One region of the Tardiphaga sp. GW822-FHT04G09 genome, then DNA from elsewhere that is predicted to be linked to it. Evidence: riboswitches for the same ligand, from Rfam matches in the RefSeq annotation. Region 1 holds a riboswitch; each other region holds the start of a gene.
What was found. A riboswitch is a leader RNA that binds a small molecule or an ion and turns the genes downstream of it on or off. The one in region 1 is predicted to bind cobalamin.
Positions count from the first base shown of each region.

Region 2: it holds a riboswitch for cobalamin, as region 1 does, so the genes downstream of both, AC1RLZ_RS08265 (DUF1636 family protein) here and AC1RLZ_RS06430 (ribonucleoside-diphosphate reductase subunit alpha) in region 1, are expected to answer to the same signal.
Region 3: it holds a riboswitch for cobalamin, as region 1 does, so the genes downstream of both, AC1RLZ_RS08245 (TonB-dependent receptor) here and AC1RLZ_RS06430 (ribonucleoside-diphosphate reductase subunit alpha) in region 1, are expected to answer to the same signal.
Region 4: it holds a riboswitch for cobalamin, as region 1 does, so the genes downstream of both, AC1RLZ_RS08320 (TonB-dependent receptor plug domain-containing protein) here and AC1RLZ_RS06430 (ribonucleoside-diphosphate reductase subunit alpha) in region 1, are expected to answer to the same signal.

Region 1 is NZ_JBXAMO010000002.1:560,379-567,980, reverse strand. It holds gene AC1RLZ_RS06430 (ribonucleoside-diphosphate reductase subunit alpha) at 1-1,825, opposite strand, end outside; cobalamin riboswitch at 1,946-2,166, opposite strand; gene AC1RLZ_RS06425 (hypothetical protein) at 2,339-2,524, shown strand; gene AC1RLZ_RS06420 (GlxA family transcriptional regulator) at 2,530-3,495, opposite strand; gene AC1RLZ_RS06415 (HD domain-containing protein) at 3,662-4,303, shown strand; gene AC1RLZ_RS06410 (glycosyltransferase family 87 protein) at 4,275-5,471, opposite strand; gene ftsH (ATP-dependent zinc metalloprotease FtsH) at 5,635-7,551, opposite strand.
Region 2 is NZ_JBXAMO010000003.1:329,836-337,437, forward strand. It holds gene cobT (nicotinate-nucleotide--dimethylbenzimidazole phosphoribosyltransferase) at 1-783, opposite strand, end outside; cobalamin riboswitch at 883-1,063, shown strand; gene AC1RLZ_RS08265 (DUF1636 family protein) at 1,173-1,622, shown strand; gene cobU (bifunctional adenosylcobinamide kinase/adenosylcobinamide-phosphate guanylyltransferase) at 1,619-2,149, shown strand; gene cobW (cobalamin biosynthesis protein CobW) at 2,150-3,163, shown strand; gene cobN (cobaltochelatase subunit CobN) at 3,179-6,901, shown strand; gene cobO (cob(I)yrinic acid a,c-diamide adenosyltransferase) at 6,898-7,524, shown strand; gene AC1RLZ_RS08290 (cobyric acid synthase) at 7,587-7,602, shown strand, end outside.
Region 3 is NZ_JBXAMO010000003.1:320,633-328,234, reverse strand. It holds gene AC1RLZ_RS08245 (TonB-dependent receptor) at 1-1,969, opposite strand, end outside; cobalamin riboswitch at 2,165-2,377, opposite strand; gene ertE (N-carbamyl-l-glutamate amidohydrolase ErtE) at 2,446-3,717, opposite strand; gene AC1RLZ_RS08235 (SDR family oxidoreductase) at 3,830-4,573, shown strand; gene AC1RLZ_RS08230 (NAD(P)-dependent alcohol dehydrogenase) at 4,654-5,727, opposite strand; gene AC1RLZ_RS08225 (isovaleryl-CoA dehydrogenase) at 6,708-7,602, opposite strand, start outside.
Region 4 is NZ_JBXAMO010000003.1:343,561-351,162, reverse strand. It holds gene uraD (2-oxo-4-hydroxy-4-carboxy-5-ureidoimidazoline decarboxylase) at 1-232, opposite strand, end outside; gene puuE (allantoinase PuuE) at 257-1,192, opposite strand; gene AC1RLZ_RS08345 (DUF3830 family protein) at 1,192-1,605, opposite strand; gene AC1RLZ_RS08340 (hypothetical protein) at 2,552-2,815, opposite strand; gene AC1RLZ_RS08335 (hypothetical protein) at 2,940-3,182, opposite strand; gene AC1RLZ_RS08330 (O-acetylhomoserine aminocarboxypropyltransferase) at 3,318-4,613, shown strand; gene AC1RLZ_RS08325 (alpha/beta fold hydrolase) at 4,617-5,405, shown strand; cobalamin riboswitch at 5,452-5,655, shown strand; gene AC1RLZ_RS08320 (TonB-dependent receptor plug domain-containing protein) at 5,688-7,602, shown strand, end outside.

The sequences.
Region 1 (7,602 bases):
TGCAGACGGCGACTTCATCATCCGACGTATTCAAAGTGATTTCGGTGCAGAGATTCGACGAATGGATCACGCCGACATGCTGCTGCGGCGAGCGCAGGTTGCACGGGTCCTTGAACGTGATCCAGGGATGGCCGGTCTCGAACACCATGGTCAGCATGCGGCGCCACAGATCGGTGGCACGCACCGTCTTGAACACGCGCATCTCGCCTCGCGCGGCTTTCTCTTCGTAGGCCGCATAGCGCTCGGCAAAGGGCTTGCCAAAGAGATCGTGCAGCTCAGGCGTTTCGTCAGGCGAGAACAGTGTCCATTCGCCGTCAAGCTCGACGCGCTGCATGAACAGATCCGGCACCCAGTTGGCCGTGTTCATGTCGTGGGTGCGGCGGCGGTCGTCGCCGGTGTTCTTGCGCAGATCGAGGAATTCCTCGATGTCGATATGCCAGGTTTCCAGATAGGCGCAGACCGCGCCCTTGCGCTTGCCGCCCTGGTTGACGGCGATGGCCGTGTCATTAGCGACTTTCAGGAATGGCACCACACCCTGGCTCTCGCCATTGGTGCCCTTGATGTGGGCACCCAGCCCGCGCACGCGGGTCCAGTCATTGCCGAGACCGCCGGAATATTTCGCCAGCAGCGCATTGTCCTTCACCGACTTGAAGATGCCGTCGAGATCGTCGGCGACCGTGGTGAGGAAGCAGGACGACAGCTGCGGGCGCAGCGTGCCGGAATTGAACAGAGTCGGCGTCGAGGCCATGAAGTCGAACGACGACAGCAGATTGTAGAATTCGATGGCGCGGGCTTCGCGGTCGATCTCGCGCAATGCGAGGCCCATGGCGACGCGCATGAAGAAGGCCTGCGGCAGCTCGATTCGGTTGCCCTGCACATGCAGGAAGTAGCGGTCATAGAGCGTCTGCAGACCCAGAAACTGGAACTGGAGATCGCCTTCCGGCTTCAGCGCCGCGGCGATTCGCTTGAGGTCGAAACGCGCGAGTTCAGGATCGAGCAGTTCGGCATTGATGCCGGTCTTGATATAGGCGCTGAAATATTCGGCGTAGCGCGTGGTCATGTCAGCCTGCGACGCATGCGTCGGACTGCCATGGACGAAGGACAGGACTTCGGTGCGCAGCTTGTCGAGCAGCAGGCGGGCGCTGACAAAGGTGTAGTTCGGTTCCTGCTCCACCAGCGTACGGGCGGCCATGATACCGGCCAGTGCCAGCTCATCCAGCGTGATGCCGTCATAGAGATTGCGGCGGGTTTCCTCGAGCACCGGGGCGGCATCGACGCCATCGAGGCCGGCGCAGGCCTCGTTGACGATCAGCGCCAGACGCGCCGAATCGAGCGGCGCGCGCGTGCCGTTGGCGAGCGTGACATGCAGCACTGGCGCGGTGGAGACGAGCGCAGGCTTGGCGGCCAGTTCCTCCGCGCGGGTGCGGGCGCGCTCCTCGCGATACAGCACATAAGCGCGCGCCACCTTGTGATGCTCGCTGCGCATCAGCGCCAGTTCGACCTGGTCCTGCACATCCTCGATATGGAAGGTGCGCCCCTCCCCGACACGGCGCGTCAGCGCGGACACGACATCGCCGGTGAGCTGTTCCACCGCTTCATGAACGCGGCGCGACGCGGCAGCGGTGTGGCCCTCGACGGCGAGGAACGCCTTGGTCATCGCCACGGAAATCTTGCTGCCGTCGAAGGGCGACACGGTGCCGTTGCGGCGGATAATCTGCATCGCAGGTTCGCGCGCAGGCGCAGCGAGCGTTTCCGGCGACAGTTGAATCGGCGGCGCATGGGCCGCATCGCGGCCGTTGGACAAGACGGAAGATGAAGTAGGCATCGGCAAGACCCCGTGTGATGCATCAAGCAGTGGGGGCTGGGGCCGAAAGGACGCTGCAAAATACACGGCGGAGATCCCGCCGGCATTGCCTGCAAGCGACCGCTGGGACACCCCGCCCATGGACGTTCTGGTGTCGCGGCAGGTCTCCTGGCTCGCAGATTCAAGCGCTTGTTTCTGTCTTCCCAATGCCGACAGGACATCAGTGACTTCAGGCGAAACAAACTCTCTGCTTACAGTTGCGGGGGCAGCGCCGGAATTGGACGCGAAAACAACGTCTTCACCGGCTTCCCTCTTAGCCACCAAGTCTTGCGACAAGGCGGACCGTGACGTCTACATTTGGTGTGACCCGCGGCAGAGTGTCAAGCGGACAAATTCATGACGGCTGTTGGTCCCGTGGACAACTGCTTGTCCTGGCAGGATCCGCCGCATCGGTGGCGGTTTCTGCACGATGCGATTCGTTGTCCGGAAGCGCTGTGAAGCGCAGAACACCATCACCAACCAATGGAGAATGCCATGCGCAACCTGGTAACGACCACCGAGAGGATGAACTTCAACACTATCGTCGAGCGCCCGGGTGCACTCGCGGCGTTCGAGACAACGGAGCAGATTGCCCGGCGCCGCCTCGACGAGAAGCTGAACGAGGCGCTGATGGACAGTTTTCCGGCCAGCGATCCAATCTCCTCTCTGCAGCTCGCCTGAGCGGATCAGACCGCGCGAAAGCTGGCCCGGTACTGGCTGGGTGTCAGGCCCAGCCGTCGCACGAAGACCTGACGCATATGTTCGGCGGTGGTGAAGCCGCATTCATAGGCCACCATCTTCAGCGGCAGATCGCTGCCTTCGAGACGGTTACGCGCCGTGTCGATCCTGGCCCCCTCGACAAAATCAGCCGGCGTCATCTTCGTTTCCTGCTTAAACGCCCGCGCGAAAGTTCGCGCGCTCATGCCCGCCACATCGGCGAGTTCATCCACGCTGTGCGCGTCACGCAAATGAGCCATCACATGGGCATGGACACGCGCGATTGGTGAACCCGGTTCGGACGGCGGCACCAGATAGGGACTGAATTGCGACTGGCCGCCCTGGCGCTGCGCCACCACGACCAGACGCTTGGCCACAGCCAGCGCGACATCGGCACCATGATCTTCCTGAACCAGTGCGAGACCGAGATCGATGCCTGCGGTGACGCCGGCCGATGTCACGAGCGCGCCATCGCGGCTATAGATGCGATCGAACTCCACATGCGCTTTGGGGAAACGCAGCGCCAATAGCGGCGCATTCTGCCAGTGCGTCGTCACCGTCTTGCCGTCGAGCAGACCTGCATGGCCGAGCGCGAATGCACCGGTGCAGACCGAGCCGTAACGCCCCGCATGGAGTGCGGCGCTGGCTAGCCATTCGGTGAGCTGCGGATCGGCCTCCGCCGACGGCAGACCTGGCCCGCCGGCAACCAGAACCAGATCCCAGGGCTTCTTCGCGTCACTGAACGCCAGATCGGCGGATATCCGCAAACCGTTCGATGCACGCAGCGGCGCGCAGTCTGCTGCAACTAGCGTGATGTCATAACCTTCGCCCGGCGCGACGAAGCCATTGGCCTCCATGAACACATCGAGCGGACCGGCCACGTCCAGCGACTGGACACCCGGAAAGATCGCAAGCGCAACGGTCTTCATGGTGATGCTTCATTCCATCGATGGCAGTGAACCCAGACGCCGAAGAATAGATAGTCGCGTTCCGGCAGGAAATCACGGACGAATGGCAGTTTTACAGGGCGTTGCGCGATTGCGAGAACACCGCCCTCGGACGACAACGGATGAATCACAACAACAGTGCAAGGAGCATCCCATGAGCAAGACGATTGCCGGCATTAAAGTGCCGGACAGCGCCCTCGCCCGCCAGGTCGATCAGCTGGTGCGTGATACGGAAAGTGAGCTTTTGTATCACCACTCAAATCGCGTTTTCCTGTTCGGCGCGCTCGCGGGGCAGCGCAAGGGTCTCAAGGTCGATTCCGAGTTACTCTATGTCGGCGCCATGTTTCACGACATGGGCCTGCAGGCGCCCTATGCGAGCAAGGAGGAGCGTTTCGAGGTCGATGGCGCGAATGCTGCCGCAGACTTCCTGCGCAGCCACCATATCGATGAACGCGATATCGACGATGTCTGGGACGCCATCGCGCTTCACACGACGCCGGGCATTCCCAAGCACAAGCGACCCGTCGTGGCGCTGGTGACGGCCGGTGTCGAGATGGACGTCTTGGGTCTGGAGTACGATGCCTTCACCGAATATCAGCGCCACGAAGTGTGTGCCTGCCATCCGCGCGGCCACGACTTCAAGAACGGGATCATCGATGCGTTCGCTGCAGGGACGATCCACAAGCCGGAGACCACCTTCGGCAACGTCAAGGCTGACGTGCTCGCACTTCGCGACCCCAGCTACAAGCGCATTAATTTCTGCAGCGTCATCCTGAACTCGGCGTGGAGCGAATAGAGCTTCGGATTCGCATGGCGATCAACGCTGCGACCAGCAGCGTTGCGCCAAAGCCAGTGGGGCCGCCCAGGAATGGATAGGCAATCAACAGCGCCGCGGCGGCGCCGAGGATCGGCAGTTCGTGGCGCTGAAAGCCTTCGGAGAGACCGATACGCGCGAGAAAGCCGACGGCAATCGCAAGCACCATGACGTCGTACAGAAACAGATACGGCGTCGTCAGCAAGGCGCCGACTGCCAGCGCGGCTGCTTTCAATTCGTATCGCACACGGCTTCGCCACAAGGGGACGAGCACCGCCACGACGGCGCCGATCATGATCCACTGAAACGTCCATGCCAGCGGCTCGCTGCCGTCAAAATAGCGCACCAGCGCGAAGATGCTCTGCATCTTGCCCCACGGCGCGCGGCCTTCGGTGAGGAAGGCCTGCGAGAACATCGGCATCCAGTGAATAAAGGCTTGCCAGCTCTCCGTGCCGAAAGCCAGCCACGACACCGCGGCGAGTAGCACGGTCGTGATGCCTGCACTGACAAACGCCTTCCATTGTGACGCCGCGATCAGCATCAGCGGAAACAGCAAACCATATTGCGGCTTGTAGCTGAGCAGCCCCAGACAGATGCCCGACAGGATCGGTCGCGTGGGCAATAGCACCAGCATGCCGCCGATCAGCGCCGCCGTCAGAAATCCATTCTGCCCGACCAGCGCGTTGGTCATGACAACCGGAAACGCCGCTGCCAACACCAATCCGAAGGGGCGACCGACGATCGCGCGCATCGCAATCAGATAAGGAATGAAGCTGACTGCAGCCCAGCCGGCAAAGGCCACGGCATAAGGCAGCTTCGCGAGTAATGCCGCGATGAACAGGAATGGCGGCGGATAGTGCCAGGCGAAATTGCCGGGATAGGTCTGGCCGAGGACGGCGATCTGGATCTTCTTCTGAATGTCCCAGTCATAGGCCCATGCCGGGTGCCCATCGAGCACCAATCGGCCGGCGGACCAGACATTGATGAAGTCCGTGGGGGAGCCGAGGCCGCCCTCATAGATCCAGCCGCGGCCGTAAAAGGTCGGGAAGAAGGCGAGATGCAGCATCGTCAGGATGGTGCAGACAATCAGCAGCGCCGGCGGAATGAGGCCGCGCCCGGGTGTCGAAGTCATCGTGAGCGGCACTGCCATGGGGTCCCCAATGCGCATCAAAGGCGCTGGCGGACAGTGCCGGGGGAAGTTTGAGGAAGGTTTAAGTGGACCGTAGGCCGACCGGAGCGCAGCGCAATCGGAGCTACAGACAACAAAAAACGCGGCCTTTCGGCCGCGTTTTGCATGTCTGAGTACGAAGCCTTTACGCCTGCGGCTGCGGCTCCAGGCCACCGTCCGGACGCGACCGCGGCTTGCCGGCGGGCGGCACGGCCGAGGTACGCGGGCCCGAGGGCTCCAGCACCGACTCGCGGTTCGGCTTCTTGCCGTTCAAGAGATCTGTGATCTCATCACCGGACAGGGTCTCGAATTCGAGCAGGCCCTTGGCGAGGGCTTCCAGATCGGCACGCTTCTCGGTGAGGATCTTGGTCGCCTCGTCATAACCTTCCGCGACCAGACGCTTCACTTCGGAGTCGATCTTCTGCGCGGTCGATTCCGAGACGTTCTGCTGGCGGTTGACCTGCATGCCGAGGAACACTTCGTCATTGTTCTCGCCATAGGACACCGTGCCGAGTTCTTCCGACAGGCCCCAGCGCGTGACCATCATGCGAGCCAGGCGCGTGGCCTGCTCGATGTCGGAAGATGCACCGGAGGTGACCTTGTTGCGGCCGAAGACCAGCTCTTCAGCAACGCGACCGCCCATCATGATGGCGAGGCGCGAGGTCATCTGCTCCAGCGACATCGACATCTTGTCGCGCTCCGGCAGTTGCATGACCATGCCGAGGGCACGGCCGCGCGGAATGATGGTTGCCTTGTGGATCGGGTCGGTGGCGACGACGTTGAGGCCGACGATGGCGTGGCCGCCTTCGTGATAGGCGGTCAGCATCTTCTCTTCCTCGGACATCACCAGCGACTTGCGCTCGGCGCCCATCATGACCTTGTCCTTGGCCTCTTCGAACTCGCTCTGCGTCACCATGCGCTTGTTGCGGCGCGCGGCGGTCAGAGCGGCTTCGTTGACGAGGTTCATCAGATCGGCGCCCGAGAAACCGGGGGTGCCGCGGGCGATGGTCTTGAGGTTGATATCCGGCGCCAGCGGCACCTTGCGGACATGGACCTTGAGGATCTGCTCACGGCCGACGACGTCCGGATTCGGCACCACGACCTGACGGTCGAAACGGCCCGGGCGCAGCAGCGCAGGATCCAGCACATCCGGACGGTTGGTGGCAGCGATCAGGATCACGCCCTCATTGGCCTCGAAGCCGTCCATCTCGACCAGCAACTGGTTGAGGGTCTGTTCGCGCTCGTCATTGCCGCCGCCGAGGCCAGCGCCACGATGACGACCCACGGCATCGATTTCGTCGATGAAGATGATGCAAGGCGCGTTCTTCTTGGCCTGCTCGAACATGTCACGCACGCGGGATGCGCCGACGCCGACAAACATTTCGACGAAGTCCGAACCCGAGATGGTGAAGAACGGCACATTGGCTTCGCCGGCGACAGCACGTGCGATCAGCGTCTTACCGGTACCGGGAGGGCCAACCAGCAGCACGCCGCGCGGGATACGTCCGCCGAGGCGCTGATACTTGCCGGGGTCGCGCAGGAATTCGACGATTTCCTGCAGATCCTGCTTGGCCTCATCCACACCGGCGACGTCTTCGAACGTCACGCGGCCATGCGCTTCCGTCAGCATCTTGGCGCGCGACTTGCCGAAGCCCATCGCCTTGCCGGCGCCACCCTGCATCTGGCGCGACAGGAAGATCCACACGCCGATCAGCGCGATGAATGGCAGCCACGACACGAGCAGCGAGACGAACCACGGCACGTTGTCGCCCGGCGCCTTGGCAGTGATCGAGACCTTGGCGTCATACAGACGCTTGATCAGGGTCGGATCGCTCGGCGCATAGGTCTGGAAGCTGGAGCCGTTGGTGAAGGTGCCGTGAATCTCCGGCCCCTGAATCACAACGTCACGGACGTGATTTTGATCAACTTCGGTGAGGAGCTGCGAGAACGAGATGTCCTGCGAGGCAGTGCGCTGACCGGGATTCTGGAAAAGCGTGAACAGCGCCAGCAGCAGCAAAACGATAATGACCCAGAGGGCAAAATTGCGCAGGTTCGCGTTCATCGATCTTCCTTCGTCGCCGCGCGAAATCGCGGCCTTATTCCCTTGTGAGTC
Region 2 (7,602 bases), on a different contig from region 1:
CGGGCGTCGCTGCGATGCCGCACCGAGCACGGCGCCGGCCATGCCCGCAATTTCGAGCCCGCCGAATTCGGCGAGCACATCCAGCGGCACAGTTGCGTCGCTGCGTGCAGCCGCTTTCGTGATCGCCGCGCGCTTGCGCGCCATACCCGCGTCGTCCTGCCCGGCACCAACGCCGATACAATCATCCAGTGGTGCCGGCGCGAGCCGATGAACCACCAATGCCGAGGAGGCGGTGTTGCCGATGCCCATCTCGCCAAGCGCGATGATGTCTGCGCCGGCCTTGATCTCGCCAACGGCGATTCGGTAGCCGCGCATCAGCGCATCAACCGCCTGCGCTGAAGTCATCGCCGGCTCATGCGCGGCATTGGCCGTCCCCATGCGCACCTTGGCGTCGATCAGCTTCGGATGAACCGGCAGTTCGGCCGCAACGCCGATGTCGATCACGCGCACACCGATATTATTGGCCGCGGCGAAAGCATTGGCTGTCGCGCGGCCGGCCAGATAGGTCATCACCATCGCAACGGTCACCGCCGACGGATATTGCGACACGCCCTCGGCGACGAGCCCGTGATCCCCTGCGAACACCAGCAGCACGGCATTGTCGCCGCGCGGTTCGCCCGGATGCCGGATCATGCCGAGCTGAAGCGCCAAGTCCTCGATTCGTCCGAGCGATCCCGGCGGCTTGGCCTTGCCGTCGATGACGGCACGGATGCCTGCCGCGATCTGCGGATCGACGGGCGCAATGGCGGGTGGTTGCCACAAGGACTGAGAATGGGCGGACATAGGGTTCCTTTTCGCGGCCTAACTGACGCAAGACGGCCTGCAAGGTCAACAGGTCGGGGCGGTCGCTTGCCGGCGCGGTTGACCCCGGCGCACCCGGCAGATAGCGTCTTTTGCGATGGTCCTTCCGCGTGGAAGGTGAATAGGGAAGCCGGTTTGAGGCCGGCGCTGCCCCCGCAACTGTAAGCGACGAGCCCGCGCTGGTGCCACTGGGAATTCCCGGGAAGGCGGCTGCAGGCTTTGACTCGCGAGCCAGGAGACCTGCCATCACGAACTGTGCTTTGGAGGCGTCGTCGGGGCGGGGTGCACCGGACGGGAGCGAACCGACGGCCATGCTGTCGGCGCGATCCAACAAAGCTCGTAGGCCCGCGAGGGCATGAACTGAGCATGTAATGGATCACGACAACGCCGACATCTCTGGCGAACAAATTTCGGTCGAACCGCCGCGACCTGTACCGGCTGGCCCCGTTGTCGTGAGCGTGTGCATCAGCTGCAAAGCCGCCGATACCGGCACGATCGTAGGCCCTGAGATGTTCGATGCCGTGAAGGCCGCGCTCGGCGATGGCGATGCTGCCGTGATGGTGCGTCCCGTGCAATGCCTCAGCGTCTGCAAGCGGCCGGCAACGGTCGCGGTGACGAGCCCGGATGGCTACACGTTCCTGTTCGGTGATCTGCAGAGTGGCAGCGGCAGCGCGGCGCTGGTGTCCTTCGTCGAGTCCTATCAAAAATCCGACTACGGCCTCGTACCTTGGCGGGAGCGCGCCGAGGTGTTGCGCAAGGGCATGGTTGCGCGCGTGCCGCCATTGCGTTGGTCGCCCGAAGACGGGCGTGCGCCGAAATGACCGCCGCTACAACAACACTGGTGCTGGGTGGTGCGCGCTCGGGCAAGTCGTCTTTCGCCGAAGGGCTGGTCGATGGCATCGGCTTGACGAAGGTCTACCTGGCCACCGCAACGACCGGCGATGACGAAATGCACGTCCGCATCGCGCAGCATCGCAGGCAGCGCGGCGAAGGCTGGATCACCGTGGAAGAACCGCTGACGCTGGTCGATGCCCTGACGCGCGAGGCCACGGTGGGGCGCGTCGTGCTGGTGGATTGCCTGACACTATGGTTGTCGAACCTGATGTTAGCCGAGCGTGATCCGGAGATCGAAGCGAAGCGTCTGGTGCGCTTCCTCGACGTCTCGCGCTATCCGATTGTCTTCGTGTCCAACGAAGTCGGGCTCGGTCTCGTGCCGGAGACCCCGCTCGGCCGTGCCTTTCGTGATGCACAGGGCCGGCTCAACCAGATCATCGCGGCCGCCGTGCCGAATGTCGCTTTCATCGCGGCCGGGCTTCCGCTCTGGCTCAAGCGTTCCCAGGAGAATTGAATGCCCCGCGTTCCCGTCACTGTGCTCACCGGATTTCTCGGCGCCGGCAAGACCACACTGCTGCGCTCGCTGCTGACCCAGGCCGATGGCCGTCGCATCGCCGTGATCGTCAATGAATTCGGCGATGCCGGTTTCGATGGCGGTCTCGTTGAGGAATGCGCGGCGAAAGCCTGCGCGCCCGGCGATATCGTCGAGCTCACCAATGGCTGCATCTGCTGCACCGTGGCCGATGACTTCGTGCCGACCATGGACAAGCTGCTGTCGCGCGAACGGCCTCTCGATGCCATTGTCATCGAGACATCGGGGCTCGCGCTGCCGCAACCGCTGCTGAAGGCCTTTGCATGGCCGGCGGTGAAGACCCGCGCCACTGTCGATGGCGTCGTCACTGTCGTCGATGCGCTGGCGCTTTCTGAGGGCCGCGTCACGCTGGACGAAGATGCTGTCGCCGAGCAACGCGCCAGGGACGAAGGCATCGAGCACGACGATCCGATCGAGGAAGTGTTTGAGGATCAGCTTGCCTGCGCAGATCTCGTGGTGCTCTCGAAGAGCGACCTGGTCGCTCCGGAGAAACTTGCCGAGATCGAAGCCAAGCTCAAAGCCGTGTTGCGCCCGGGCGTGAATATCGTGCGCTCCAAGGGCGATCTCGCGCCATCGGTGCTGATCGGCCTCAACGCCGCCGCCGAGGACGACGTGGCCGCCCGCGCCGGTCACCATGGCGAGGAGGAAGAACACGACCATGATGATTTCGACAGCATCGTCGTCAAACCCGCCGCCGCCACCAGCATCGACGCGATGCGGGCACGCATCAGTGACGCGCTCTGTCTGGACGGCGTGCTGCGTGTGAAGGGTCATGCGCGCATCGCCGACAAGCCCGCGCCGATCGTGGTGCAGGCCGTCGGTGCCCGCGTCGAGCTCGCTTTCGCGCGGCCGGATGTGGCGCAGGCCGAGCACCTCGTTGTGATCGGCCTTAAGGGATTCGACGGCGATGCGGTGCGAAGGGCACTCGCCGGGTAACGCAGGTTCACCCGTATGCATCTGAAGCTCGATACCTCCGGCAGCATTGACGACGGCGACGTCGCCCGCGATCTCGGGCAGGACACTGCCGATATCGTCGTGCTGTCGGCGGCTGACAGCGACCTGGCGGCATTCAATGCGGCGCATGCGACGCTGCCGGGCGATTTCCCCAGCGTGCGGTTCACCAACATGCTGGCGCTCGGCCATCCTGCGTCGGTCGATCTCTATGTCGAGCGCACGCTGGCCAAGGCGAAGATCGTCGTGCTGCGCATGCTCGGCGGCATCAGCTATTGGCCGCATGGCGTCGAAAGCCTGCGCAGCGACGCGCTGAGCCGCGGCGCCAAATTCGCCTGTTTGCCGGGCGAGATGGACTGGAATGCCGAGTTGGCCGCGCGTGGCACGATCAGCAGCGATGACACCCACGCGCTGTGGCGCTATTGCAGCGAGGGTGGTGTCGATAACGCGCAGCTGGCCTTGCGCTATGCCGCGCATTTGATCGGCTATGGTGAGGAGCCACCTGCGGCACGGCCGATGCCCTCAGCCGGATTCTGGCCGGGTGAACCGACACCGGATGATCGGCCCAACGCCATCGTGATCTTCTATCGCGCGCTGGTCGCTGGTGGGGATACCGTCGCGATCGATGCGTTGCGTCTGTCTTTGAGCGCACGCGGTCTCAATGCCGTCTGCCTCTATGTAACCAGCCTGAAAGACGAGCGCTCCGCCGCTTTCCTGCGTGCCGCGCTCGGAGCCTATCCGCCGGATATCATCATCAACGCGACGGCCTTCGCCACAGCGACCGCGCATGACGATGCCGGCGTGTTGTCGGCATCAGGCTGTCCGATCCTGCAGGTCGCACAGGCCGGCATCTCGCGCGCCAGCTGGGAAGCCTCGACCCGGGGTCTCACGCCGCGCGATCTGGCGATGCATGTAGTGCTGCCTGAAGTCGATGGCCGTATCTTCGCCAATGCCATCGCCTTCAAGGAACGCGGCGCCAGCGATGGTGGCTTCGCGCCGACTACATTGCAGCCGGTGCAGAATCGCATCGATGCGACCGCTGATCTGGCGCGCGCCTGGGTCCGCCTGCGCCGAACCTCCGCGAGCGAGCGCCGTGTCGCGCTGATCCTCGCGAACTATCCCAATCGTGACGGTCGTCTCGCCAATGGCGTCGGCCTCGATACGCCGCAGAGCCTCATCGATGTGATCGCAGCCATGGGCAACGCCGGATACGTCACTGGCGATGCGCCCGGCACGACAGCCGCGATGATGCAGCTATTGCAGCAGGGGCCGACCAATGCGCTTGCCGGTCGCGCGGAGCGAGACGGTGGCATGACATGGTCGCTGGCCGATTATCACGCGGCCTTTGCAACGCTTCCAACGAACGTGCGGACCGCCATCGAAGCACGCTGGGGGAGCGCCGAGCACGATCCGCATGTCGTCGATGGCGCCTTCCGCCTCGGCCTGCATCATTTCGGCAATATCACTGTCGGCGTGCAGCCGGCGCGCGGTTACAATATCGATCCTAAGAGCACCTATCACGATCCGGATCTGGTGCCGCCGCATCACTATCTCGCATTCTATCTCTGGCTGCGCCACGACTTCGACCTCCATGCCGTGGTGCATCTCGGCAAGCACGGCAATCTCGAATGGCTGCCGGGTAAGAGCGCCGGACTGTCGGCGGATTGCCTGCCCGATGCCGTGCTCGGTCCGCTGCCACATCTCTATCCATTCATCGTCAACGATCCCGGCGAGGGCATTCAGGCCAAACGCCGTGCCTCCGCCGTGATCATCGATCACCTGACGCCGCCGATGACGCGGGCTGAGCTGCACGACGATCTGGCGCGGCTGGAGAATCTGGTCGACGAATATGCCATGGCGACCGATCTCGATCCCAAGCGCGCCGCTGTGATCGCCGAGGACATCCTGTCGCTCGCCCGCGCGCAGCAGATCGATGCCGACGTCAATGTCACCCGTGACACACCGACGGGTGAGGCATTGCGCGCGCTCGATGCGCATCTCTGCGATCTCAAGGAGATGCAGATCCGTGACGGGCTGCACATCTTCGGGCGCGTGCCTGAGGATGCGCAGCGCAATGATCTCCTGGTGTCCATCGCGCGCCTGCCGCGTTCGGAGATCAAGCCGCAGGATGCGTCGCTGCATCGTGCTTTGGCTGTCGATCTCGGTCTTGGCGCGTTCGATCCGCTCACCCGCGAGATGGCCGATGATTATCTCGGTCCGCGCCCTGATGTTCTTGCCGATGTTGACGAAGCGATGTGGCGCACCACTGGTGACACCGTCGAACGGATCGAAGGACTGGCGCTGCAACTCGTCTCCGGCAAACTGCCTTGCGATCCCGCCTGGACGCGCTCCGCCGCGGTGCTTGACTGGATCAATGCGAAATTGCGGCCGGCGATTGATGCTAGCGGCGATGCGGAGATGGCTGCGTTTCTCAGCGGTCTCGATGGCCAGTTCATTCGCCCAGGCCCCTCCGGCGCGCCGACCCGCGGGCGTCCTGATGTGCTACCGACCGGACGTAATTTCTTTGCGGTCGATGTCCGCGCGGTGCCGACGCCGTCCGCTTGGCGCATCGGACAGCTCGCAGCCGAACGACTGGTCGAAAGTTATTGGCAGGAAGCCGGCGAATGGCCGCGCGCGATCGCGCTGTCGGCCTGGGGCACTGCGAATATGCGCACCGGCGGTGATGATGTCGCGCAGGCGCTGGCGCTGATTGGCGCACGGCCGCTCTGGGAGGAAACCTCGGGCCGCGTCACCGGCTTTGCGATCACGCCGCTGTCCGAACTGAAGCGCCCGCGCGTCGATGTGACCTTTCGTGTCTCCGGCCTGTTCCGCGATGCGTTCCCGACCCAGATGGACATCATCGGCTCGGCTGTGAGTGCCGTGGCTGAACTCGACGAACCAGACGAGGCCAATCCAATTGCCGCGAATGTCCGCGCGCGGGCTCGCACGCTCGAAGCCGGCGGCATGACCTGCGAGATTGCGCGCCGGCAGGCGACGCGCCGTGTGTTCGGTTCCAAGCCCGGCGCTTACGGCGCGGGCTTGCAGGCGCTGATGGACGAGGGTTGCTGGAATAATCGCGCCGATATTTCCGAGGTCTATCTTGATTGGGGCGGCTATGCCTATGGCAGCGGAACCGACGGCGAGGATGCGCGCGGTGAATTCGCCGAACGGCTGAGGGGCATCGATCTCGTCGCGCAGGCGCAGGATAACCGCGAGCACGACATTCTGGATTCCGACGACTATTACCAGTTTATCGGGGGTCTCGCAGCGACCGTGCAGACGCTGCGCGGTTCACCCCCACGCATCGCACATATCGACACGTCGCGGCCCGAAGCGCCGATTGCCCGGCCGCTGGCACATGAGATTTCGCGTGTGGTGCGCGGCCGCGGCGCCAATCCGAAATGGATCGCCGGCGTGATGCGTCATGGCTACAAAGGCGCATTCGAGATCGCGGCGACGGTGGACTATCTGTTCGGTTTCGCGGCATCGACCGATGCCGTCGCCAATCATCATTTCGATCAGCTGTTTGCGTCCTATCTGGAAGACGACGAGGTTCGCGGCTTCATGACGTCCGCCAATCCGGCGGCGTTGCGCGAGACGGCGGCACGCTTTGCCGAAGCCATTCGTCGGGGCTTGTGGACGCCGCGTTCCAACCGCGCCGCCGATCTGATCGCCGAACTTCTGCCGCAGGCACACACAGAGATCGCAAAGGAAATCGCATGACCGAAGCTGTCCACGACGATGAAGAAAATGCCCGCCACAAGATCAAGGCCGCCAAGCATAAGGCGGCGAAGGACAAGATCATGGCGACCAAGGTCGGCGAGAAAGGCCTGTTGATCGTCCATACCGGCACCGGCAAGGGCAAGACATCTGCAGCGCTGGGCATGGTGTTCCGCCATATCGGTCATGGTTATCCCGTCGGCATCGTCCAGTTCACCAAGTCGCCGGAATGGGACACGGGCGAAGCGCGTCTGCTGAAGACCTTTCCCGATCTGGTCACGCTGCACATCATGGGCGAGGGCTTCACCTGGATTACCCAGGACCGTGAGCGTGACATCGCCGCGGCGACCGCGGGCTGGGAGCGCGCCAAGGAGATGATCCGCGATGATCGTCATCGGCTGGTGCTGCTCGACGAGCTGAACATCGTGCTGCGTTACGACTATCTCGATCTCAATGAAGTCCTGACCTTCCTGCGCGACGAGAAGCCCGCCGACAAGCACGTGGTCATCACTGGCCGCAACGCCAAGCCCGAGCTGATCGAGATGGCCGATCTGGTTACCGAGATGACACTGATCAAGCATCCGTTCCGCGCCGGCATCAAGGGCCAGAAGGGCATCGAATTCTAGAGCATGATCCCGAAAAGTGGGCAGCGGTTCTCGGAAAAGATCATGCTCATGAAAGAAAACATATGAACCTCACCACGC
Region 3 (7,602 bases), on a different contig from region 1:
ACCTTCCCGGGGTGAATGTGCTGGCCACCGCGTAATCGTAATATTGCGCGTCGAACAGATTATTGACACTCAGCGACCAGAAGACATTCTGATACTCGCCGCTCAACTTGAGGTCCACCGTCGCATTCGCCGGGATCAATGGCTGAGCATTGCCCTGATCGTTGTCCATGCGGCGACTGCTCCAGTAGCGCACGGTCGCATCGATCACCGCATATTTCTCCCAGACGTTCCAGGTGACGCCGGCATTGGCAGTGAAGCGTGATACCAATGGCACATCATTGCCCGCGAAGGTGCCTTCTCGGAACACAGCGCGCGTCAGCGCCAAGCCACCGCGCAACAGAACCGTGTCGCTGGCCTGCAGCGAAGCGCTGGTCTCCGAGCCGTAGCGACGGGTCGGATCGAGATTTCTGTTGTAGAAATTCACCGGATCGAACTGGATTTCATTATCCAGATCCATTCCGTAGATGCTCGACTGAGCCTTGAACGCTCCTGCCGAGATACGGAAGCCAGCCTCGACATCCCTGGAGGTCTGGGTCTTCAGCGAAAATGTACCAGGGATCGGGTTGAAGTTGGCGTCGAATGACGGCCCCGACGCCACGCGTTCATCCACATTCGGTGTGCGGAAAGCGCTGGCGGCGCGGCCGAACACGGCAAAGACGTCGTTCAAGCGATGCTCAAGCCCGATATGCAGCGCATGTTGGGTCTCGTTGCTGTCGAGCGGCAGCGCCTGCGTATCGAAGGCGCCCGGCGCGTTTGGATCGAACCGGTCCCGCGCATTCACGCTGGTGCGCTGGATGCGGCCGCCATAGGACAGATCCGTGCTTGGCAGAAGACCGACGGTCTGCTGCCAATAGGCCGCGAGCGTCTGCTGTGACAGATCATAGACATGGGTCGGAGCGACGCCGCGCAACTGGCTGCGGCTGGAATGATAGGTCGCATCGTAATAATCGATGCCGGTCAGGATATCCGACGGCAGCCCGAACAGCGCATTCTTGATGCTTAACCGCGGCGTCAGCGACCAGGTCTGAAGATTGGTGTCCACATAGCTGGCGTTGAAGCTCGATAGCGGAAGGCTTCCGAAGAAGCCGGCCTGCTGATCCTTGTTGCGAAGACCGCCATCGACGATCAGTTCTGCGCCGCTCCACAATGTTTTCGTGAAGCCGGCCGTGACATTTGCGCCCTGCTTGTCGGCAAAATCCAGCGGCGTGCTCGCCCCCCTGCGATTGGTCAGCAGTTGATTGAGGCCAATGGATGGATCCACCGTCCGCGCACCGGGCAGACCGAGATGCTGGTCGTCGCCGGATAAATTCAGGTAAGCGCTGAAATCAGGCGCGGTATAGCGGATATCACCGACGCCGGTGATCTGGTTCAGCTTGTTGTTATCGCGATAGCCATCGGACGTGATGCCGCTGCCATAGAACGACGATGACCATGGCCCGGAACTGGCCGCCGCCGAGATTGAGCCGAGGCGCTGATTGAACGAACCACCACCGCCCTCGACGCGCATCGCGAAAGGCTTGGCCGAGCCAGCCTTGGTGACGATATTGATGACACCGCCGACAGAATTGTCGCCATAGAGCACAGCGCCGCTGTTTCCTTTGGTGATCTCGATGCGCGCAATGGAATCCTTGGGAATCGACGACAGATCGACGCCGGCGAGGTCGATATCGTTGAGCCTGCGGCCGTTAATGAGCACCAGCGTGTTGGCTGTCGCAAAGGCACCGAAGCCGCGCAGATCGACCGACGTGCCGGCACCATTCACGCCACCATAAAGGCTTTGAACCTGCACGCCGGGCGTCTGCGCGATGATCTCCTGGATTGTCTGAGCTGGCGAACGCGCGATGTCTTCCGCCGTGACGACCGATGTGGCCGTCCCGGAAATGCCGTTCGGGAGCCTGCTGGCGGTGACGCTGATCGTATCAAGCTGAACACTCTGCTGTGCAGTTGCCGATGTGATGCCGACGACCATCAGAGGAACAATGCCGGCAGACAAGAGATAGGCGCGATCACGCCTTGTGAAGGCTATAGCGGGTGCAACGATAGCGGATGACATGGTTCGGCCTCGGTTCGACGTTGTGGCACGTCACAGCGAACCAAGTCTCATTGCGGAGCTCGCGCCCTGCCAATGAAGCCAATGTCTGTACTCCCCGACCGACATCCTCGCGTGTGACCACGTATGACGGCAGGTCTCCTGGCTCGCGGGTCGATATCTTTCATCGCCTTCCCAGGACCGAGTTTCCCAGTGGCATGTGACGAAAGACTCACCGCTTACAGTTGCGGGGGCAGCCGCGGCATAGGGCAGTCCATCGAGAAGAACCTGCCCGCACCGCATTCCCTTTTGATCCCCTTTCGGGAAACCGTCCTCCCGATCTAGGACGGCGCTGCTCTGGAAGTCAATAATGCAGCGACCGACTGGAATCCGAATTGAGGAGCGGTATATGGCCCCTACGCGTTCTGTCCGTCGAGCAGTCGCACCGCCTCGAACAGCGTCGCCGCACCCACCGCCAGTTGCCCGGGTTCGGACCATTCTTCGGGGCAATGGCTCTTGCCGTCCCTGGACGGAATGAACAGCATGGCGCTCGGCCCGATATGCGACATGAACGCGGCGTCGTGACCTGCGCCGGAGGCCAGCGTCGTGGTGGAGTAGCCGAGCTTGGCGGCGCTGCGACCGAGGATATCGCGCAGGTGATCATCGCAAGGTGACGGCGGATTCTGCGAGATCAGGGCAAAGCGTTCGCGATCGACTTTCGCACGCCTGGCGATGGCCAGACTCTCGCGATCGAGCAGTGCCACGAATTCATCGACCAGCGCGGCCTTCTCCGCACGGATATCGAGGATCAGGCGCGCGCCGCCGGGAACGACGTTGGCGGCATTCGGGCTGATCTCGAGGATCCCCGTGGTGGCGACGAAGTGACCCTGCTTGCGCGCCGCAAACGCATTGGCCTGCTGGGCGACCAGCAGCACGAGTTCGGCGGCGGGGAGGCTCGCGTCCTTACGATATTCCATCAGCGTCGAGCCGGCGTGATCTGCGGCGCCCTTCAGCACGATCTCGACGCGGGTGATGCCGGCGATGCCGGTGACGAGACCGAGATCGAGCTTCTTGCTTTCCAGCACGACGCCCTGCTCGATATGCAATTCGAGATAGCCGGCGAATTTTGGTTTCTGCATCGACGCAATCGCTGCGGGATCACCGCCGATGCGCTTGATGGCATCGGCCAGCGTCTCGCCGGACGCATTGGTGTAGGTCAGCATCTTCGCATCGAGCTCGCCGACCATGGCGCGGCTGCCGACACAGGAGAGCCCGTATTCGCTGGGTTCCTCGGCGAGAAAGTCCACGATCTCGATGGGGTGCCGGGGCTTGTAGCCGGACGCCTGCAGCGCACGCACCGCTTCCAGCGCCGTGAGGATGCCGGAGATACCGTCGAAGCGGCCGCCGGACGGCACCGTATCGGAATGCGAGCCGAGCATGATCGGCGGCAGGCCCGCGACGCTGCCTTCCAGCCGCGCGATCACATTGGCGGCAGCATCCATGCGCACCGTCATGCCGGCCGCGAGATACTGCTCGCGCAGCCAGGCGCGGCCGTCGAGAAAGCGCTGCGAGAACGATCGCCGCGTCCATGGCTTGTCGGGATCGGTGATGGCGGCGAGCGCCATATGGTCGTCCCAGAGGCGGTTCTGATCGATGGGCGGCTTTGTCTCGGTCGGCATGATCGGCATGAGGCTCATGAGTTGGCGGCACTGGCGCCGGCGCGATTATTGTTGAACACTTTGGCCATCGTGAAGCAAGACGATGGACATCGCGAAGCAAGAAACGATCAGGGAGAAAATCGTGACCAGCAAGACCAAGATCGCATGGGTGACCGGCGGCGGCACCGGAATCGGCAAGGCGGGCGCGCAGGCGCTGCTGGCGGACGGCTGGACGGTGGTCATTTCCGGCCGCCGGGCCGATGTGCTGAAGGGCGTCGCCGATGAACTCGGCGCCGGCGGCAAGCCGGTGGAAGCAATGGCGCTGGATGTCAGCAATGCCGACGACGTCAACAAGGTGGCGCAGGCCATCCTCGCCAAATACGGCCGGATCGATCTCCTGGTGAACGGCGCCGGCATCAATGTGCCGAAGCGCAGCTGGGAAGACGTCACCCAGGACGGCTGGGACCAGATCGTCGACATCAATCTCAACGGCGTGATGTATTGCATGCGCGCGGTGCTGCCGGCGATGCGGGCACAGAAGGACGGCTGCATCATCAATGTCGCCTCATGGGCCGGGCGCATCGTGTCGAAGATGACGGGGCCGGCCTATACGGCCACCAAACATGCCGTGCTGGCGCTGACGCATTCGTTCAACATGGATGAAGGCGTCAACGGCCTGCGCGCCTGCTGCCTGTCGCCGGGGGAAGTCGCGACCGACATCATGAAGAATCGTCCGGTGCCGCCCAGCGCCGAGGTGATGGCGCGGATGCTGCAGCCGGACGATCTCGGCAAGACCATCGCCTTCATCGCCGGCATGCCGCCGCATGTCTGCATCAACGAGGTGCTGATCGCTCCAACGTGGAACCGGAGCTTTCACAATATGTGATGGGCTCGGATACCGATGGCGCCCGGCTGGAACGAACACACATCGTCATGGCCGGGCGGCGCGTTAAAGTCCCCTCACCTTCACGGCGTGATAGCGACCTTCAGCACGCCATCGCGCTGGTGCGCAAACAGATCGTAGGCTTTTTCGATATCGTCCAGTTTGTAGTGATGCGTGACCAGCGACGTCAGGTCGGCGCGGCCGGAGGCAACGACGTTCATCAGCCGTCGCATCCGCTCCTTGCCACCGGGGCACAGGCTGGTGACAATCGTGTTGTCGCCGAGGCCCGCCGAAAAGGCGCTCAGGGGAATCTGCAGATCCGTCGAATAGACGCCAAGGCTGCTCAGGGTGCCGCCCGGCCGCAGCGCGCGCAGTGCCGATTCGAAGGTGCCTTGCGTACCCAAGGCTTCGATGGCCACATCGACGCCGCGGCCGTCGGTCAGGTCCATGATCTGCTTGACCGGATCCCCCTTCTTGAAGTCGACGACCATATCAGCGCCGAGCCGTTTGGCGACCTCGATGCGCGCGGGCACCGTATCGACACCGATGATCGTGGTCGCACCCATCAGCTTCGCGCCGGCGATGGCGCAGAGTCCAATCGGCCCCAGAGCGAACACCACCACCGTGTCGCCGATCCTGATGCCGCCGCGCTCGGCGCCGGCAAATCCCGTCGACATGATGTCCGGACACATCAGCACCTGCTCATCCGTCAACGCGTCGGGCACCGGACTGAGATTGACCATGGCATCGGGTACGAGCACATACTCGGCCTGCGCACCATCGATCGTATTGCCGAACCGCCAGCCGCCGCTGGCCTTGAAGCCGTGCTTCGTTACAGCGCCATCCTGCGATGAGCAGCCGCAGAGACATGCGTAACTGTGGCCGCTCGGCGTGATGGCGCCGGCAATGACGCGCTGGCCCTCGCGATAGCCGGTGACGGCGCTGCCGAGCTTCTCAATGATACCAACCGGTTCGTGTCCGATGGTCAGCCCTTTCGCTACCGGATATTCACCCTTGAGGATATGCACATCGGTGCCGCAGATCGTGGTGGTCGTGATGCGCATCAACGCATCGAGCGGGCCGACATCGGGGATCGGCTTGTCCTCCAGGACGATACGACCCGGTTCGACAAATATCGCTGCCTTCATCTTCGGCATCATCTGCTCCTGCTGGCGATGGTGCGTCGAGCGACGCCATAAGCCAATCATCTGCGCATTTTGCGGTGACCGGATTGAGGTGGATCAAGTGGCGATGCCTTTTGAAGGTCTCTGAAGTGGCGGACATATAGCCGCATGTCTGCGTTGCTCTTGATTCAATTTGTCAAACAGCCACTACCCTTCAGACGTGCGTCATCGCCCCTGTTATTTGCGGCGCGGGGGCGCCCGTCGTCTCCTGCATTCCCGCCCCTTGCGAGAGGGCGTGCGGAACGCCGGGTGCCCGGTGCACCCCTGGGCCTGATGCCGATGCGGTCGTCCGCAAGTTGGCGCATCAGGACTTTCGGAAAGCACGGGCCAATGCCCGACGTTCCGCCTGCGGTGTTTTGTCGGCTTGCTGAATGCTTGCCCAAGCGACCGATCAAGGTCACCCTTGTTTGGCCCTGCGCGACAGGGCCGGGGGAGCGCAGCTCTTGGGCCGGACGCGTTTCGAATCTGGTCGTCCGTCACTTGATCTGCGGGCTCGTTCCATCCGCCAGCAAACCGTCCCGCCTGTCCCAGTGGTATCCTGACCACAGGCGATGCGGCCTGCCCGCAGACAGCCGGTCCCCACACATCCCGTGACGCCGCATCTCCGGCGTCCACCGCCTCCCGCCCCGCAATCGTGACGATCGCGATCGCCCCTCTCGGTGGGGCAGGACGAAGGGGAAAATAATCAAGATGGGGATGTTGTCAATAGAGGTAGGAAAAAATGTTTGGCATTGTCTTGCCGCCCCACACTGTCATTCCGGCGCCGGCGCGCCTTCGCGCAGGCGAACCCGGAATCTCAGCATGGGAGTCTCCGATCGCGCAAAACACTCCGGGATTCCGGATTCGCACTTCACCGGCTTCGCCGCTTTCGTGCGCCCCGGAATGACGAGCTTGGGGGGGCGCCCCGGGATGACAGTGGAGAGGTCAGCGCTCCAGATACAAGGAATCTCCCCTCACCCGTTCTTCGCAAACAACTCCCGCCCGATCAGCATCCGCCTGATCTCGCTGGTGCCGGCGCCGATCTCGTAGAGTTTGGCGTCGCGCAGCAGGCGGCCGGTGGGATAGTCGTTGATATAGCCATTGCCGCCGAGCAGCTGGATCGCATCGAGGGCGCATTGCGTGGCGCGTTCCGACGCATAGAGGATGGCGCCGGCGGCATCCTCGCGGGTGGTCTCGCCGCGATCGCAGGCTTTCGCCACCGCATAGACGTAAGCGCGCGCCGAACTCAGCGCGACATACATGTCGGCGATCTTGCCCTGCACGAGCTGAAAGTTGCCGATCGGCTCGCCGAACTGCTTGCGCTCGTGCACATAGGGCTGCGCGACATCGAGACAGGCCTGCATGATGCCGAGCGGCCCTGCCGCCAGCACCGCGCGCTCGTAATCGAGGCCGGACATCAGCACATTGACGCCGCGGCCGACGGTGCCGAGCACGTTCTCTTCAGGGACTTCGCAATCTTCGAACACGAGTTCGCAGGTATCCGAGCCGCGCATGCCGAGCTTGTCGAGCTTCTGCGCCGTCGAGAAGCCCTTCATGCCCTTCTCGATGATGAAGGCGGTGATGCCGCGCGGGCCGGCCGCGGGATCGGTCTTGGCGTAGACCACCAGCGTCGAGGCGACCGGACCGTTGGTGATCCACATCTTGTTGCCGTTGAGAATGTAGCGATCGCCCTTCTTGTCGGCGCGGGTCTTCATCGACACCACGTCAGAGCCCGAACCCGGCTCGGACATCGCCAGGGACCCGACATGTTCGCCCGAGATCAGCTTCGGCAGATATTTACGCTTCTGCGCCTCGCTGCCATTGCGGCGGAGCTGATTGACGCAGAGGTTGGAATGCGCGCCATAGGAC
Region 4 (7,602 bases), on a different contig from region 1:
GCGTTTTATCAGCGAGATCCGGATGCGCCTTGATCAGCGCCAGCCGCTGGCCTGACGCTGCTTCTTCCACCACCTTGCGCATCGCGGCGAACAATTGCTTGACGCCCGCGAAGGGCCGGCTGTCCGCGGCCTTCTCCGCGATCCATGGCGAGTATTCGAAAATATTCGCCAGCGCTGCGACGAAGTCCGCTTTGCTGCAGCTGTTGAGTTCGTCGAGCGTCTTCTCTGTCATGACCAGCGTTATCCCAATCCTGATCTACCCGATGGCACGGGCGTCGGCGGCGAGATGTTTCAGATTGGCGTGCCAGTGCTCGGCAATCTGCAGACGCGTCGGCACCCAGACGCGCTTGTGGCTCGCGATGTAATCGAGGAATCGCATCAGCGAGGCCGCACGGCCGGGGCGGCCGACGACGCGGCAATGCAGACCCACCGTCATCATCTTCGGCGAGGTCGCGCCTTCCGCATACAACACATCGAACGAATCCTTCAGGTAGGTGAAGAACTCGTCGCCGCCGCCAAAGCCCTGCGGATTGACGAAACGCATGTCATTGGCGTCGAGCGTATAGGGAATGATGAGCTGCGGTTCGCTGGGTCCCTTGATCCAGTAGGGCAGATCGTCGGCATAGCTATCGCACAGATATTTGAAGCCACCGGCTTCCATCAGCAGGCGGTTGGTGTTGATGGAACTGCGACCGGTGTACCAGCCGGTCGGGCGCGAACCTGTCGCCTCGGTATGCACGCGGATCGCCTCACTGATCTCGAAGCGCTCCTCGGGCTCCGACATGTCCTTGTGCTCGATCCACTTCAGACTATGGCTGGCGATATCCCATTTGGCTTCCTGCATCGCCGCGACGATTTCGGGATTGCGCTGCAGCGCCGTGGCAACGCCGAACACCGTGGTCGGCATATTGCGCTCGGTGAACATCCGCCACAGCCGCCAGAAGCCGGCGCGCGAACCGTATTCGAACATGGATTCGATATTGGCGTGACGCTGGCCCGGCCAGGGCTGCGCGCCGAGCACGTCCGAGAGAAACGCTTCGGAGGCGCGATCGCCATGCAGGATGTTGTTCTCGCCGCCCTCTTCGAAATTGACCACGAATTGCACCGCCACGCGGGCGCCGTCCGGCCATTTCGGATCGGGCGGCGTGCGGCCGTAGCCGCGGAGATCGCGGGGATAGTCGCTCCCGGCCATCAGACCATCTCGAAACGGACGGGTTGCGCACCCTTCCAGAGCACGGTCTTGCCCATCTCTTTCAGGTTTTCGAGGTTCGAGGTCAGCGTGATGAAGTGGTTGCCGGCGAGCTGGCCCATCTTGCTGGCGAAATGCACACCGCTATAGGCGAGCAGGATTTCGGTTTCACTGATGCCGCCGGGATAGAGGATGATATGGCCCGGCGCCGGGAAGCTCGTGTGGTTCTCATAGGGCACGCCGAAATCGAGATCCCCGAGCGGCATCCACACGCCCTCGCCGCTCCAGCGCACGTGGATCGCCTGGCTGACGAACGGCATGGCCTTCTTGAAGGCGGCGACGGTCTTCGGGGCGTCCTTCTCCTCGAACTTCGCGTCGAAGGTGAAGTCGCCGACATGGACTTTGAGCTGGCTCATCCGGTGGGTCTCGTAAATTGGGGGACTGACAGTGATCCATCCAGATTGCAGCAGGGGGCGAAAGAAGCAAGCCGCAGTTTTTGGCGGATTGCCCGTAGCCTGGCTTCCTGCATAGCTCGTCATTTCCCGGTACGCCAATTGGTGCGCCTGAGCGCAGGACGGACCGCGAAGCGGACCGGACTGACCCGAAACGCCGATCCACACTCGTCATTCCGGGGCAGGCCGGGCCGCGCAGCGGACCGGAATGAGCCCGGAATGCCGGTGTGTTTTGCGCTGAACATGCTGGGATGCCCCGGCACACCAATTGGTGTGCCGGGGCATGACGCGTGTGGGGCGGCAAGACAGCACCCAAACATTTTTTCCTATATCTATTGACAACATCCCCATCTTGATTATTTTCCGCTTCGTCCTGCCCCATCGAGAGGGGCGATCGCGATCGTCACGATTGCGGGGCGGGATGCGGTGGACGCCGGAGATGCGGCGTCACGGGATATGTGGGGTACGGCTGTCTGCGGGCAGGCCGCATCGTCTGTGGTCAGGATACCACTGGGACAGGCGGGACGGGCTGGTTGCGGATGGAACGAGCCCGCGGATCACGCGACGGACGACCAGATTCGAAACGCGTCCGGCCCAAGAGCTTGTGCTCCCCCGGCCCTGTCGCGCAGGGCCCAACAAGGGTGACCTTGATCGGTCGCTTGGGCAAGCATTCAGCAAGTCGACAAAACACCGCAGGCGGAACGTCGGGCAATCGCCCGTGCTTTCCGAAAGTCCTGATGCATACCTTGCGGAAGACCGCATCAGCATCAGGCCCAGGGGTGCATCGGGCACCCGGCGTTCCGCACGCCCTCTCGCAAGGGGGCGGGAAGGAATGCGCAAAACTCGGACGCGCAAGCGCCGCGAGAACGTGGAAGCCTGGCTGTTTGAAATTTGGACCCAGCCGTATGAACTACCGCTCGTCGCTCAACGGCGGCCGGAACGTCAACGGGCTTTCCTGCGCGCGCTGCCTGGCGCGATCGACGGCCTCTGCAAAATCCTGCGCATCGAACCAGGGCTCATCGCGCATCAAGGCATCCAGATCCTCGTTCCAGATCTGCGACACCTCGATATCGAACTTCATGTTGTGTTTTTTACTGACGGCCTGAATCCCGTAACCGGTAACGGCCCATTGTTTGCCGAGCCAAAACACATCCCGATGCAGCACCACGTTCACGCCCATTCTCGTCCGGTATCGTACAGAGACGAAAAGAACCCCGCCCGATGAGGGTGAGGTTCTCAGAACCGGTCTAGTCCATCAAATTTTAGCGACATCGTCCAGCGTTGAGAACAACGCCGATCTAGATGCGACCGTTCTCGTTCGACGGCTGTGGATGCTGCGCCTTCTGCGCCCGCTCGGCATCGGCCTTGTTGGCCTCGTGGCGTCCGATCACGCAACCCGCAACGACGCCGACCTTGCCATGTCCTGCATAGTGGCCCGCGATTCCGCCAATGATCGCACCTTTGATACAGCCTTTCGCCTCGGCCGCAACCGATGAAAACGCGAGACTCGCAACCGCAGTGCAAAGCAGCAATTTCTTCATGACGATCTCCGCGTGATTGACGTCTTACAAGTCGCCACGACGCATTTCGTTCCGTGCGTTGAAATATCACCGACTCACACTCGCATCCGATTCGTGCCATAGATGGCGCAAATCGCGTCCAGGGATGAAACCACCATGCCAGCACCCAAACCGCCTGCTTTCGAAACGCTGAGTCTGCATGCCGGCCAGCATCCGGACGCAATCACTGGCGCACGCGCCGTGCCGATCTACCAGACCACATCCTATGTGTTTCAGGATTCGGACCACGCCGCTGCACTGTTCAATCTCGAACGTGCCGGCCACATCTATACGCGCATCTCAAATCCGACGACGGCGGTGCTGGAAGAGCGCCTCGCCGCGCTTGAAAACGGTGTTGGTGCGGTGTGCACTGCATCAGGCATGGCGGCGCTGCATCTGGCGATCGCAACGCTGCTCGGCGCCGGCGATCACATTGTGGCATCGTCCTCGCTCTATGGTGGCACCATCAATCTTCTGGCACATACGCTGCCGCGCTTCGGCATTACCACGACATTCGTCAAACCGCGCGATCTCGCTGCGTTCAAGGCCGCGATCAAGCCGAACACAAAACTGGTGATCGGCGAGACCATCGGCAATCCCGGTCTCGAAGTGCTGGATATTCCCGCCGTCGCCGACATCGCCCATGCCGCAAAAATTCCGCTGCTGATCGACAATACTTTCGCGACGCCGTTCCTGTCGCGGCCGATCGAGCTTGGCGCCGACATCGTGATGAATTCCGCCACCAAATGGATCGGCGGCCACGGCATTGCCATCGGCGGCGTCATCGTCGACGGCGGCCGTTTCGACTGGCACGCCTCCGGCAAATTCCCCGTTCTGACCGAACCCTATGCCGGCTATCACGGCATCGTCTTCGACGAGCAGTTCGGCAATGCCGCCTTCATCATGCGTGCCCGCACCGAAGGCCTGCGCGATTTTGGCGCGTGTCTCTCGCCGACCAATGCGTTCCAGCTGCTGCAAGGCGTCGAGACGCTCGGCATTCGCATGGAGCGCCATATGGCCAATACACATGCGGTGCTGGCAGCCCTCACGGCAAACAAGGCGGTCGACTGGGTGCTGCATCCGTCGCTGGAGAATCATCCGGACTACCAGCTGGCGAAACGCCTGCTGCCGCGCGGCGCCGGCTCTATCGTTTCCTTCGGCATCAAGGGCGGCCGCAATGCCGGCCGCAAGTTCATCGAGGCGCTGAAGCTGACCAGCCATCTCGCCAATGTCGGCGACGCCAAGACGCTGGTCATTCATCCCGGAAGCACCACGCATCAGCAGATGGACGCCGAGCAGCTCAAGGCCGCCGGCATCGGCGAGGAATTGATCCGCCTCTCCGTCGGCATCGAAGCCGCCGATGACATCATCGACGATCTCGCGCAGGCGCTGCGCATCTCGCAGAAGGGCTGAGCGATGCAACTCACCGTCAACGGTCACGAGACCTATGTCGCCAATGGCGGCCGCACGTTCGATCCATCCCTGCCCGTGGTCGTCATGATCCACGGCGCCGGCTTCGATCACTCGACCTGGGCGCTGCATACGCGCTGGTTCGCGCATCACGGTTTCGCGGTGCTCGCGCCCGATCTGCCAGGCCATGGCCGCTCGAAAGGTGAAGCGCTCACCACCATCGGCGATCTCGCCGACTGGACTGCCGCACTGATCGATGCGTCCGCCGCAAAGACGGCACGGCTGATCGGCCATTCCATGGGCTCGCTGATTGCATTGGAGACCGCGGCGCGGCATCCGGGCAAGATCACACGCCTCGATCTGATGGGCACCGCGGGCACGATGACCGTCGGCCCGGATCTGTTGAAGGACGCCGAAGCCAATCAGCATTCCGCCATCGACATGGTGTCGATCTGGGGGCTCGGCTTTCGCGCCGAACTCGGCGGAAGCCTCGCGCCGGGGTTGTGGATGCATAGCGGCGCGCAGCGCGTGCTTGAGGCGACGAAGCCCGGCGTATTGTTCGCAGACCTCAACGCCTGCAATACATACCAGAATGCCCTGAGTGCTGCGGGCCAGCTCGATATCCCCGTCACGCTCATCCTCGGCGAGCGTGACATGATGACTCCCGCCAAGGCCGGCAAGACCCTGGCCGCCGCATTGAAAAACGCCCGCACGGTGATTCTGCCCGGCACCGGCCACATGATGATGGTCGAGCGCCCCGACGACGTGCTCGCCGCGCTACAGCACGAGCAATAGAGTCCGCCACGCGGCGATGGCTGTTGCACCGCGCGGCGTGCTGTGCTTCCTGTCTGTCGTTATCGGTGCCTCCGCGAGGAGGTGAAACGGGAATGCGGTGCGGGGAGTTATCCCCTATGCCGCGGCTGCCCCCGCAACTGTAAGCGGCCATTCCGGGTCCACAAAGCCACTGAGCTTGCCTCGCAAGCTCGGGAAGGCGGACCGGGAGACCACCGCGAGCCAGGAGACCGGCCGGTAACGAGTTTCACGCTCGTTCGACGGTGGGTCGACGGAAGGGGTTAAATGGCTATCCGGAATTTGGCTGCAGGCACTGCAGCCGTTATTGTTCTGTCTTGCTCTCACAGTGCTGTGCATGCGCAGTCCAGTGCCGAGCAACTCTCCGAAATCGTGGTGACGGCGGACAGAGCCCCCGAACAACTCAATCGCACCGGCAGTTCGATCGGCGTCGTCTCAGGCGAAACCATCGCGACCAGCAATCCCGGTTCGCTGGTCGATGCGCTGCGCACCGTGCCAGGTCTCGACATCAGCGAAAACGGCGGTCCCGGCGGCACCGCGAATGTGCGCCTGCGCGGCGGCAATACTGGGCAGACGCTGGTGATGATCGACGGCATTCGCGTCAACGATCCCACGGCTGCATCAGGCGATTTCGAATTCGCCATGTTCACGCCCTCCGCCATCGAGCGCATTGAAGTCCTGAAGGGACCGCAGAGCGCACTCTATGGCTCCGACGCAATGGGCGGCGTAGTCAACATCATCACCAAGAAGGGCTCCGGTCCTGCACAGGTCAATGTGCGCACGGAAGCCGGCAGCTACGGCACTGTCGTCACCCAGGGGTCGCTGACCGGCTCCAACGGTCCGTGGTCCTATGCCTTCACCGGCGGCGGCCAGCACAGCAACGGCTTCTCGCGTTACGGTTATCGTATCCCTGCCATTGAGGCGAAGTTTCCGAATCTCGAAAACGACAGTTTCGATCGCGTCGGTGGCTCGGCGCGCATCGGCTACGATGCCGGCGAAGGCATTCGGCTGGAGTCCGGCATCGTCCATTCGTTCACGCGCTCAGCCTATGATGCCGCGACAGGAGCGTTTCCGGATACGCCATCGGCGGCAACGCGTCTGCTGCAAACCGTGTATGGCCGCGTCGGTATCGATTCGTTCGGCGGCATTCTCACCCATAACGTCACGGTGTCGAACACCCATACCGAACGCTCCTTCGACGACGTCAGCTACAAGACCAACATGCTGCCACAAAATACCACGTCGAAGATCTCCGACTACGTCGGCAACAGTCTCGGCGCCGAATATCAGGCAACCCTGAAGCTCGGCGCATTCGGCTCCCTGGTCTACGGCGCCAAAACGCAGACCGAGACTGCACAGACCTACAGCACGAACATCTCGCCCATCGCTGGCCCGCTGACGCCGCTCCTGTCAAAGCGACAGGACACCAATTCGGTCTTCGCGCTATGGTCGGTGCCAATCGGCGAGCGGCTCAACGTCACGCTCGGCGGCCGGGTCGATGATGTGGTCGATGTCGCCCGCTTCGAAACGTGGCGTGCGACCGCGGCATATAATATCGTGGAGACCGGTACCAGATTTCGCGCCAGCGCTGGCACCGGCGCGAAAGCTCCGACGCTGTTCCAGCTTTACGACGTGAGCTATGGTAGCAGAAACCTGACACCGGAAACCAATTTCGGCTATGACGCCGGCATCGACCAGAGCCTCTTCAACGGCCGCGTCATGCTGTCGGTGACGGGCTTCTCCACTGATTACAGCAACCTGATCAACTTCGTCACCGACGCCTCCCGCCCGCTCGGCTATTACGTCAATGTCGCGCGCGCTGAAACCAGTGGTCTCGAAGTCGGCGGCAATGTCGATGTCATTCCGGGCTGGATGAAATTCAACGTGGCCTACACCTACCTGCACGCCCAGGATCTCGGCACCGACACAGTGCTGGCGCGGCGGCCGAAGAACCTCGCCCGCTTCGCACTCACGATCACGCCCACCGACAAGTGGATGATCGAGCCGCGCGTCACGACGGTGTCGAAGCGCTTCAGCAGCGCTAATCAGGTCGGTCAGGTCGATGCCTATACCCGCGTCGACCTCTATACCGAGTACAAGATCGATGCGAACTGGAAGGTCTTTGCCCGCGGCGAGAACATCCTGAATGAGCACTATCAGGAAGTGCTGAACTTCGGCACCA